3 regions of the Megasphaera sp. UBA4382 genome follow, and region 2 is predicted to be linked to each of the others. Evidence: riboswitches for the same ligand, from Rfam matches in the RefSeq annotation. Region 2 holds a riboswitch; each other region holds the start of a gene.
What was found. Region 2 has a riboswitch for FMN ahead of B4H10_RS01195 (bifunctional 3,4-dihydroxy-2-butanone-4-phosphate synthase/GTP cyclohydrolase II). Riboswitches for the same ligand answer to the same signal wherever they lie in the genome.
Positions count from the first base shown of each region.

Region 1: another riboswitch for FMN. It lies ahead of ribD (bifunctional diaminohydroxyphosphoribosylaminopyrimidine deaminase/5-amino-6-(5-phosphoribosylamino)uracil reductase RibD); the one in region 2 lies ahead of B4H10_RS01195 (bifunctional 3,4-dihydroxy-2-butanone-4-phosphate synthase/GTP cyclohydrolase II).
Region 3: another riboswitch for FMN. It lies ahead of ribB (3,4-dihydroxy-2-butanone-4-phosphate synthase); the one in region 2 lies ahead of B4H10_RS01195 (bifunctional 3,4-dihydroxy-2-butanone-4-phosphate synthase/GTP cyclohydrolase II).

Region 1 is NZ_DGRS01000021.1:47,302-50,576, forward strand. It holds gene rsgA (ribosome small subunit-dependent GTPase A) at 1-651, shown strand, start outside; gene rpe (ribulose-phosphate 3-epimerase) at 645-1,289, shown strand; FMN riboswitch at 1,359-1,492, shown strand; gene ribD (bifunctional diaminohydroxyphosphoribosylaminopyrimidine deaminase/5-amino-6-(5-phosphoribosylamino)uracil reductase RibD) at 1,587-2,723, shown strand; gene B4H10_RS02270 (riboflavin synthase) at 2,704-3,275, shown strand, end outside.
Region 2 is NZ_DGRS01000015.1:23,274-26,548, forward strand. It holds gene pnuC (nicotinamide riboside transporter PnuC) at 1-370, shown strand, start outside; gene B4H10_RS01195 (bifunctional 3,4-dihydroxy-2-butanone-4-phosphate synthase/GTP cyclohydrolase II) at 457-1,674, opposite strand; FMN riboswitch at 1,761-1,877, opposite strand; gene B4H10_RS01200 (FAD-binding oxidoreductase) at 1,927-3,275, opposite strand, start outside.
Region 3 is NZ_DGRS01000065.1:3,981-7,255, reverse strand. It holds gene B4H10_RS07910 (hypothetical protein) at 1-117, shown strand, start outside; gene B4H10_RS07905 (CpXC domain-containing protein) at 281-955, shown strand; partial or broken gene ribB (3,4-dihydroxy-2-butanone-4-phosphate synthase) at 961-1,566, opposite strand; FMN riboswitch at 1,683-1,799, opposite strand; gene B4H10_RS07895 (FAD binding domain-containing protein) at 1,942-2,727, shown strand; gene B4H10_RS07890 ((2Fe-2S)-binding protein) at 2,727-3,194, shown strand; gene B4H10_RS07885 (xanthine dehydrogenase family protein molybdopterin-binding subunit) at 3,191-3,275, shown strand, end outside.

The sequences.
Region 1 (3,275 bases), on a different contig from region 2:
GACCAGATGTTCATCATCATGGCAGCCCAGTCACCGGATCCGAACCAGTTCCTGGTGGATAAGATGCTCATGACGTGTGAGTACGCCGGCATCCATCCCAAGCTCTGCTTTAATAAGTGCGATTTGGACCGGGAAAAGGCAGAACAGTATCAGTCTTTTTATCAGGACTGCGGGTACGATGTGTACCTCGTATCGGCCCGGACAGGGGAAGGCATCGACGCGCTTCTCCGGCTCCTGCCCCAGAAGATAACGGCTTTTGGCGGCCCGTCCGGTGTAGGGAAATCCAGCCTGTTATCGCGGATCCTGGGACGGGATTTGTCTGTCGGTCAGGTAAGTGAAAAGATCAAGCGGGGCCGCCATACGACACGTCACTCAGAGATACTCTGCATGGATGACCATACGTATGTCGTCGATACGCCGGGATTCAGTTCTCTGGAATTTGAAAATCTGGAACCCCGGGAGCTGATACAGCTGTTCCCCGATATGATGCCATACACCGGTACCTGCCGGTTCAATTCATGCCTCCATTATCATGAACCGGATTGCTGCGTCAAACATGCCGTAGCAGAGGGAAAGATAAGAAAAGAACGATATGAAACGTATTGCAAGATTTTAGAGTCCATTCTGGAAAGGAAACGATTTGCATGGTAGCTATTTGTCCGTCCATTTTATCTGCCGATTTTGCCCGCCTGGCCGATGAAGTCAAAGACGTTGAAAAAGGCGGCGCCGATTATATTCATCTCGATTTGATGGATGGGCATTTTGTGCCCAACCTGACCTTCGGTGTCCCCGTGATTTCCAGCCTGCGCAAGTATACGTCGACGCCCTTTGATGCCCATCTCATGGTAGAACATCCGGAAACGTATATTGATGGCCTGAAGAAAGCGGGCGTCACGTATGTTACGGTCCATCAGGAAGCCTGTATCCATCTGGACCGGGTCATCCAGCAGATTCACGAAGCCGGTATGAAGGCCGGTGCAGCACTCAATCCGGCGACCCCCGTCTCTTCTCTGGAATGCGTGGCCGGAATGGTCGATATGATCCTTATCATGAGTGTCAATCCCGGTTTTGGCGGGCAGAAATTTATCCCCTATACGCTGGATAAAATCCGGGCGGCCCGATCGCTCTTGACGAAGAGCGGCAATACGACAGCCGTCATTGAAGTCGATGGTGGTGTCAATAGCAAGACCGTTCAGGCTGTCAGGGAAGCGGGGGCTGATTTCCTCGTAGCCGGCAGCGCTGTCTTTGGTGCCAAAGACCGGGCGGCAGCTATTGCGGCCCTGCGCTGAACGCAGGCAGTGCTTGTATTTCGCATTTTATTATGGTAAAATGTCTTTTGTATGAAAGAACTGAATAGAAATAGTCTTTGGGGCAAGGTGAGAAAGCGACGCTTTCAATTCCTGACCGGCGGTAGAGTCCGCTAACTCCTTATGGGAGCTGAACCGATGGGATTTCGGTACCGACAGTATAGTCTGGATGGGAAAAGACAGCACGGACGTGTTTATTTAGTGTGCTCAAAAAGGCTATTGGTATGTATGTGTACCGATGGCCTTTTTTGTTTCTGTGACAGGAAAGGAAGGACAATCTTGGAACCGATAGAATATATGCAGGAAGCCCTGTCTCTGGCCAGACTGGCACTGGGGTATACATCCCCAAACCCGGCTGTAGGCTGTGTGATTGTCAAAGACGGTAAAATCGTAGGACGGGGCTATCACCACAAGGCCGGTACACCTCACGCAGAAGTATGGGCACTGCGGGAAGCGGGAGATCAGGCTGAAGGAGCTACGGTGTACGTCACGTTGGAACCGTGTGCTCATTATGGACGGACGCCTCCCTGCGCCCGGACGCTGGTAGAAAGAAAGGTGGGAAAGGTCGTCATGGCCATGCTGGATCCCAATCCGCTCGTCGCCGGAAAAGGTGCTGCGATTTTACGGCAGGCCGGTATTCCCGTGGAGGTAGGACTTCTTTCCCGCGAGGCCGCCCAGCTCAATGAAGTATTTATCAAGAATATGATGGTTGAAAAGCCATTTATCGCGTCCAAACTGGCCCAGAGCCTGGATGGCCGTATTGCTTCGCGGACAGGTAAATCCCAGTGGATTACCAATGAAGAAGCGCGGCGGGAGGGCCATTATCTGCGCTCTATCTATGATGGAATCCTGGTAGGCATTAATACCATCCTGGCGGACAATCCTCTTTTGACCTGCCGCATACAGCGTAAAGAGCAGGAGGCGCCTCACCAGCCCGTGCGCATTGTCCTGGATACTCACGGCCGTATACCGGAAACGGCACTGGTCATAACGGATAAGACTACCGATACGATCGTTGTCACGACGACATTGTGTCATACAGATAAAATGCGCCGCCTGAAAGAACTGGGCGTCCGCGTTATTCTGGCCCCGCTGACAGGAGAAGGACATATTGACCTGGTACAGGCAGTGAATCTGTTGTGGAAAGAGGGCATACGCAGTATTCTCGTAGAAGGCGGCAGCACCGTACAGGGGAGTTTTTTTGATTACAAACTGGTCGATAAGATATATGCTTTTGTTGGAAATAAGGTTATTGGCGGTTCACAGTCGCTCCCCTCTGTCGGTGGGAAAGGTGTTGACGATCTGACTGAATGCATGCCTCTTTCCTATGACAGTGTCAAAATGTTAGATACTAATATATTGATTACAGCTTATAATACAGAAAGGGAGGGTGCCTATGTTCACTGGCATCATTGAGGAATTGGGGATAATCCGTGCCATGGACCGCCGCACTGACTCCATCGTCCTTACGATAGAAGCTCACACTGTGCTGGAAGGTACACGCATCGGCGACAGCATTGCCGTCAATGGTGTCTGCCTGACTGTGACATCCCTGAACGATACTTCGTTTACGGCGGATGTCATGCACGAAACGATGCGGCGGACTTCCTTCTGTGAACTGCGTACCGGTTCTCCTGTCAATCTGGAACGGGCGATGCAGGTCGGCGGCCGCCTGGGAGGTCATATCGTCAGCGGCCATATCGATGGAACGGGCCATGTGTCGCGTATAGAAAACGACGGGATTGCCCGGGTTATCACCATTTCCATTCCCAAGGACATGGCGCCCTTTATCGTAGAAAAAGGTTCCATTACCATTGATGGAATCAGCCTGACTGTCGTTTCTGCCGGAAGCAGCCAGTTTTCCGTATCCATCATTCCCCATACAATGAGTCATACGACACTGATGGGTAAACATCCCGGTGCTATTGTCAATCTGGAAACGGATATCATCGGCAAATACATTCATCG
Region 2 (3,275 bases):
ACCGGGGACGCGGAAAAAAGTATTTATGGCAGCCTTCATTGCCTGGGCGGCCGGCTGGTTCGTCCTGGCCCAGGTAGGCGGCCAGCTGCCTTATTTTGATTCCATTAACTTCGTAGTCAGTTTTATAGCTCAGATTCTCTACATTCTGAAGTATAATGAAAACTGGTCTCTCTGGATTTTTGTCAATATTGCCAATTTTATTTATTGGACGATTTTATCGGTTCAGATGGTACTGGGGGACAACACGATTGGCACCCTGGGAGCCAACTTGTCCCAGGTGGCGTTACAGGCCGCTCTGTTGTTCAATGCCATCTATGCACAGAAAGTATGGTCCAGCGGTGAAGCCGATAATGAAGGCGGCGCAGCTTAAGATTACGTAATACACATATGATTCCGCTTAAAAAAGCAGTAGCATTACGCAAAAACGCGTAATGCTACTGCCTTTTTTACAATCACTTATTTCAGATGAGTCAAGATATGCCCCATCTTATTTTTCTTAGTTTCCAGATAGAATTCATCAAATTTCTGGGCCGGCATTTCAATGGGAACCCGTTCGACGATTTCCACGCCAAACCCTTCGAGACCGTAAATCTTGAGGGGATTATTGGTAAGGAGTCGTAATTCCCGGGCACCCAGGTCCTGGAGTATCTGGGCACCAATCCAGTATTCGCGGAGATCCGGGGCAAAGCCCAGTTTTTCGTTGGCTTCTACTGTGTCATACCCCTGTTCCTGCAGGGCATAGGCTTTGAGCTTATTGATGAGGCCGATGCCGCGTCCTTCCTGGCGCATATACAGGAGGATGCCCCGCCCTTCCTTATTGATCTGCGTCAGGGCGGCGGCCAGCTGTTCACCGCAGTCGCAGCGGCAGGAACCGAAGACATCACCGGTCAGGCATTCCGAATGGACCCGGCAGAGGAGGTTTTTGCCATCGCCGATTTCGCCTTTGACGAGGGCGACATGGTGTTCCCCGGTCAGGTCATTGATATAACCGTAAATCTTGAATTCGCCGTATTTGGTAGGCATCTTTGCCGTAGCTTCCCGCACGACGTGTTTGTCATGACGACGGCAGTAATTCTGCAGATCGTGGATGGAGACGAAAGTCAGGTGGTGAGTGCGGGCCAGTTCCCAAAGTGCCTTGGAGTGCATGATTTCGCCGCGTTCATCGAGGATTTCGCAGCATACGCCGACTTGCTTCAGCCCGGCCAGGCGCAACAGGTCCAATGTGGCTTCCGTGTGGCCGTTGCGCATGAGGACACCGCCCTTGACGCCGGTCAGGGGAAATACATGTCCCGGCCGGGTAAAATCATCAGCTGAGATAGAATCTGTCGCGGCTTTCTGGATAGTACGGGCCCGGTCTTCTGCCGTGATACCCGAATCTGTATCTTTATAGTCGATAGAAACGGTAAAAGCCGTATGGTTGTTGTTGGTGTTTTCGCCTACCATAGGGAACAAGCCCAGCTTATGGGCATATTCCTGACTGACGGGCAGGCAGATGAGTCCCTTGCCATGATTCATCATGAAATTGACGTTTTCCGGGGTGCAGTACTGGGCAGCGCAGATGAAGTTGGCTTCATCTTCCCGTTCGGGATCGTCGGCAACCATGACGATATGACCAGACTGCAATTCCTGGATTGCTTCTTCAATCGTATTATATGTTTGTTCTTTTGTATCCATCAGAAACCTCCTGTATATAATTAAAAGCCCTGTTGCACTATGCATGCACAGGGCTTTATGACAATAAGAATACACATACACTATCATCATATCTTCTCTCATCCAGACTCTACTGTCGGTTTTGGAATTTCACCAAATCGTACACTGCGTGTTCGCGGACTGTCACCGCCGGTCGGGGATTGCGCCCTGCCCTGAAGATTATTCTATTATACCTGCAAATAGAAAGGAAGTAAAGAGACACCTTTCAGGTATTCATTCCACATCAAAGATTTTACCGGGATTGAGGATGTTGTTTGGATCGAGCGCTTTTTTTACGGCCCGCATCATGGCCAGTTCGTCGGGATTGGTGAATTCTTCCATCAATGCCTTGCGTTTGCTGCCAATTCCGTGTTCACCAGACAGACGGCCACCCAGCTGATAAATGAAACGATACAGCTCCTGCTGATTTTCCGAAACTTTTTCTTCCCATTGTTCGTATGTGAGGTCCTCGTTTTTCAAAATGTTCAAATGAATATTGCCATCTCCGGCATGACTGGCGATGCGTGTGATGAGGCCATATTTCCGGGCCAGTTCCAGAATCCGGGCCAGAAGCCGCGGCTCCTGATCGACAGGGACGACGACGTCTTCCTTACATACGATAAGGCTTTCGGCACGTACCGCTTCGGCAAAGGCCTTGCGGGCCTGCCAGATACGGGCCGGGTCGGCGACCAGTACGGAAGAAGCACCACTGGCCGTGCATAGTTCGTCGAGGACGATGGCTTTATCATCGAGGTCGTCTTCACTCGTGCCTTCTACTTCCACAATCAGATAATTGCCCGTATCGCTGCCTTGGAGCGTTTCGTTCAGATAGCGTTCTACGGATTTGATGGTGATGTTGTCCATAAACTCAACGCACGTCGGCGTTATGCCGGCTTTTATGATTTTATTGACGACGCCGATGGACGCTGCTGTGTCGTCGAACACGGCGAGAAGGTCCAGCTTGTACCGGGGTTTGGGGAGTAATTTCAACGTGGCTTTGGTGATGATGCCCAGTGTTCCTTCTGATCCGATGACCAGCTGATCCAGACAATATCCCGTCGATTGCTTCTGCAGGCGGGCACCGAGCTGTACAATCCGTCCCGTAGGATTTACGATTTCAATGGAATAGACCTGATGCCGCGTTGTCCCGTATTTTACGGCCCGGTTGCCACCGGCATTGGTCGCGATGTTTCCGCCGATGAAACAGGAATCGCCGCTGCAGGGGTCGCCGGCATAGAATAATCCTTTTTCTTCAGCGGCTTTTTGCAAATCTGACGTGCGCACACCCGGTTCAACGACTGCGTACAGGCTGTCTGTATTGATTTCCAGGATATGGTTCATTTTTTCCAGTGACAATACGATGCCTCCATAGATGGGAACAGCTCCGCAGGCCAGCCCTGTTCCGGCACCGCGGGGAACGACAGGGAAATGATACTCGTTGGCCAGCTGTACGATGGCCGCGGCCTGTTGGGCTGATTCGGCAAATACGACGGCTTCCGGCATATGGTGGTATGCCGGATCGGTTACTTCGTCATGGCTGTATGGCTGCATGGCGTCAGTCTCTGTAAGGACATTTTTGCTGC
Region 3 (3,275 bases), on a different contig from region 2:
TTGGATATGAAGGGGAAAAATGATTTTGGTGTAGAAACATTGAAATTTAGCGATGCCGATCATTTTGAAATGGTGGATACGTTTAATCAGAGCAAATTAGTCCGCCAGAAAGACTGATTGCATTGACGTAAGGAGAGTTGTAATGAAATGAGTTTTTGCTCATTTTGTTACAACTCTTTTTTGTTTTGTATATCGGATTATTCACTTATTCATAGACAAGGAAAAAGCTCTGGCCTATAATGGAACTAAACTTATATTTTTATCAATAGGAGCCTTCATCATGGAAACTGTGAAACATGCGGATCATTATAACCGCAATCTGGAATGTCCTGCCTGTGGCAAGAAAAGCCGGTTTAAAATATGGGACCGCATACAGATAGACAAAAATCCCGGACTTCGGGATAAAGTACGGGATTTATCTCTCTTTCGGTTTCAGTGTCCGAAGTGCGGACATGAAACATATCTCGATTATGATTTCCTTTATATTCAGAGCAATCTGCGCCTGGTCATTTATTATGCTCCCGGCGGAGGAGATGTGACAAATATGCATCAGTCACTGCAGAAGCCGGAATATGAATTCATGAAGCCATTCCGCTATCGCCTTATCCGCCAGCGGGCGCAGTTACTGGAAAAACTTGCCATTTTTGACGCCGGATACGATGACAGAGTAATAGAAATCATGAAAGTAATGATTCAATCTTTTCTGGCAGCACAGGCCAGCCCGATTCATGCCAGCCTGATTGAATTTACTCACAGTGAATCGGGCGATGCCTTTCATTTTGCTGACCAGAGCCAGCAGAAATCAGGCATGCTTCCGTTTAATGATTCCATGCACCAAACGTATCAGGCACTGGAGCGTGATCTGGGAGAGGCGCTGCCGCCGGATGACATGCTGGAAATCACACCCCAATGGGCAGTTTCCTTTGTAAAGGACCATCAGGATTTATTTGCCTGACGGGCCATGTAGTCTTTGATATCTTTCAATGTAATGAAGGGCAGATGATACATATCTGCCAGGTGCCATAACTGAGGTGTACGCATCATGGTTCCGTCTTCGGCCATGATTTCACAGCATAATCCGGCTTCTTTCAGGCCAGCGAGACGCATGAGATCTACCGTGGCTTCTGTATGTCCGCCGCGGGTGAAAAGACCGCCTTCTTTGGCGACGAGGGGAAACATATGCCCGGGACGACGGAAGTCTGACGGACGGGAAGCGTCTTCTGTCAGCATACGCGCCGTATAAGCCCGTTCTACTGCGGAAATACCTGTTGTTGTTTCTACGTGGTCTATGGAGACGGTAAAGGCTGTTTCATGGTTGTCCGTATTCCGGGCTACCATAGGCGGCAGATCGAGTTTTTCTGCAAAGGCCGAACTGATGGGAAGGCAGATGAGACCTTTTCCATGAGTCGCCATGAAATTCATATTTTCTGTTGTGCAGTACTGGGCGGCGCAGATAAAGTCACCTTCATTTTCTCTGTCCGGATCATCTGTGGCGATGATAATCCGGCCCTGGCGCAAAGCATCCAGTGCTTCATCGATAGTGTTGTACGTTCGTTTCATTGTCATAATGCATGCCTCCGTATATAAGGGTATTGGGAATTGTCTTCAGCAAAAAAATAACCCTGACCAGGACGGTCAGGGCATACAGGCACAGCATCAGACAGACTGCGGACGCAGCCTGAGATTGCCTTCTTCCATCCAGACTATACGGTCGGTTTTGGAATTGCACCAAATCATGCGCCAAAGCGCTAGCGGACTATACCGCCGGTCGGGAATTGCACCCTGCCCTGAAGACATTTTTATTATACCATTAATTTTACGCATTGCAACTATGTAGCAGGAGAAATTTAAAGAATCAAAAAGGTATCATTATGAAAATCAAAATAGACAAAAACGGTCAGGCAGATATAGAATCTGCATGCGCTGAACAGGAGGAACGGTATGAATATAGCTCATTATGTTAAAGCAAAAAGCCTGGAGGAAGCCTGGCAGTTAAATCAGAAACGGTCAGCGGTTATCCTGGGTGGCGGTTGCTGGCTGCGCATGTCTCCCCGCCGCAGGGTGGCAACGGCAATTGATTTGATGGATTTGGGACTGGATGAAATACGCGAAACAGAAGAAGCATTTTATATTGGAGCTATGGTGCCATTGCGCCAACTGGAAATTTCTGAATCACTGGAAACGTATACCCAGGGGGCTATGAAGGAAGCATTGCGTCATATTGTGGGTACACAATTTCGCAATATGGCGACGGTAGGAGGGAGCATCTGGGGCCGGTTTGGCTTTTCTGATGTATTGACACTCTTTCTGGCTTTGGATGCAGAAGCCGATTTATATAAAGGCGGACGAATACCCCTGTCTCTTTTTGCGGAAAAGACGGCAGATACGGATATTTTAAAAGGCATATATCTCCCTAAAAAGAAACGGCGGACGGCCTATGCTTCGCTGCGGCTGAACGCGACCGATTTTCCTGTCCTGGCCTGTGCCGTATCCCGCACAGCAGATAGCGTCTCCTGTAGTGTGGGAGCACGACCGATGAGAGCACAGGTACGATGTCTTCCGGCAGGTACGGGAATGACCGGGGATGAAGCGGAACGGGCGGCCCGTGAAGTGGCGGATTCTTTATCTTTTGAAGATAATATGCGGGCCAGCCGCATATACCGGCATGATATGGCGATGGTTCTGTGCAGGCGGTTGTTATTACAGACGGCAGGGGAGGGAGACTAATGAGAATTCAGTACTGGCTTAATGGAAAGATGGAAAGTGATGAAATTTTACCAGGACAGATGCTGTATGAATTATTGCGTAAAAAGGGATGTTATAGCGTCAAATGCGGTTGTGAAACGACAGCATGCGGATTATGTACGGTATGGCTGGAGGAAAAACCGGTACTGTCCTGTGCCGTGCTGGCCGCCCGCATTGACGGAAAGCATGTTATGACACTGGAAGGACTGCAGGATGAAGCACAGGAATTTGCCCGGTATATGGGACAAGAAGGCAGCGATCAGTGTGGATTTTGTAATCCCGGTTTTGTCATGAATGTGCTGGCTATGGCAAGAGAATTAGATAATCCTGGAGAAGAAGAAATCAAAGAATACCTAGCAGGCAATCTCTGCCGATGTACGGGATATGTCAGTCATATGAGGGCATTGAAACGGTATCTGACAGAAAAAGGAAAGGGGATGCGGTTATGAGAGAAATCAACCGGGTGGTTATGAAAAAAGATGCCCTGCAACTGATGACAGGAAAACCGGCTTATACGGAAGATTTAGCAC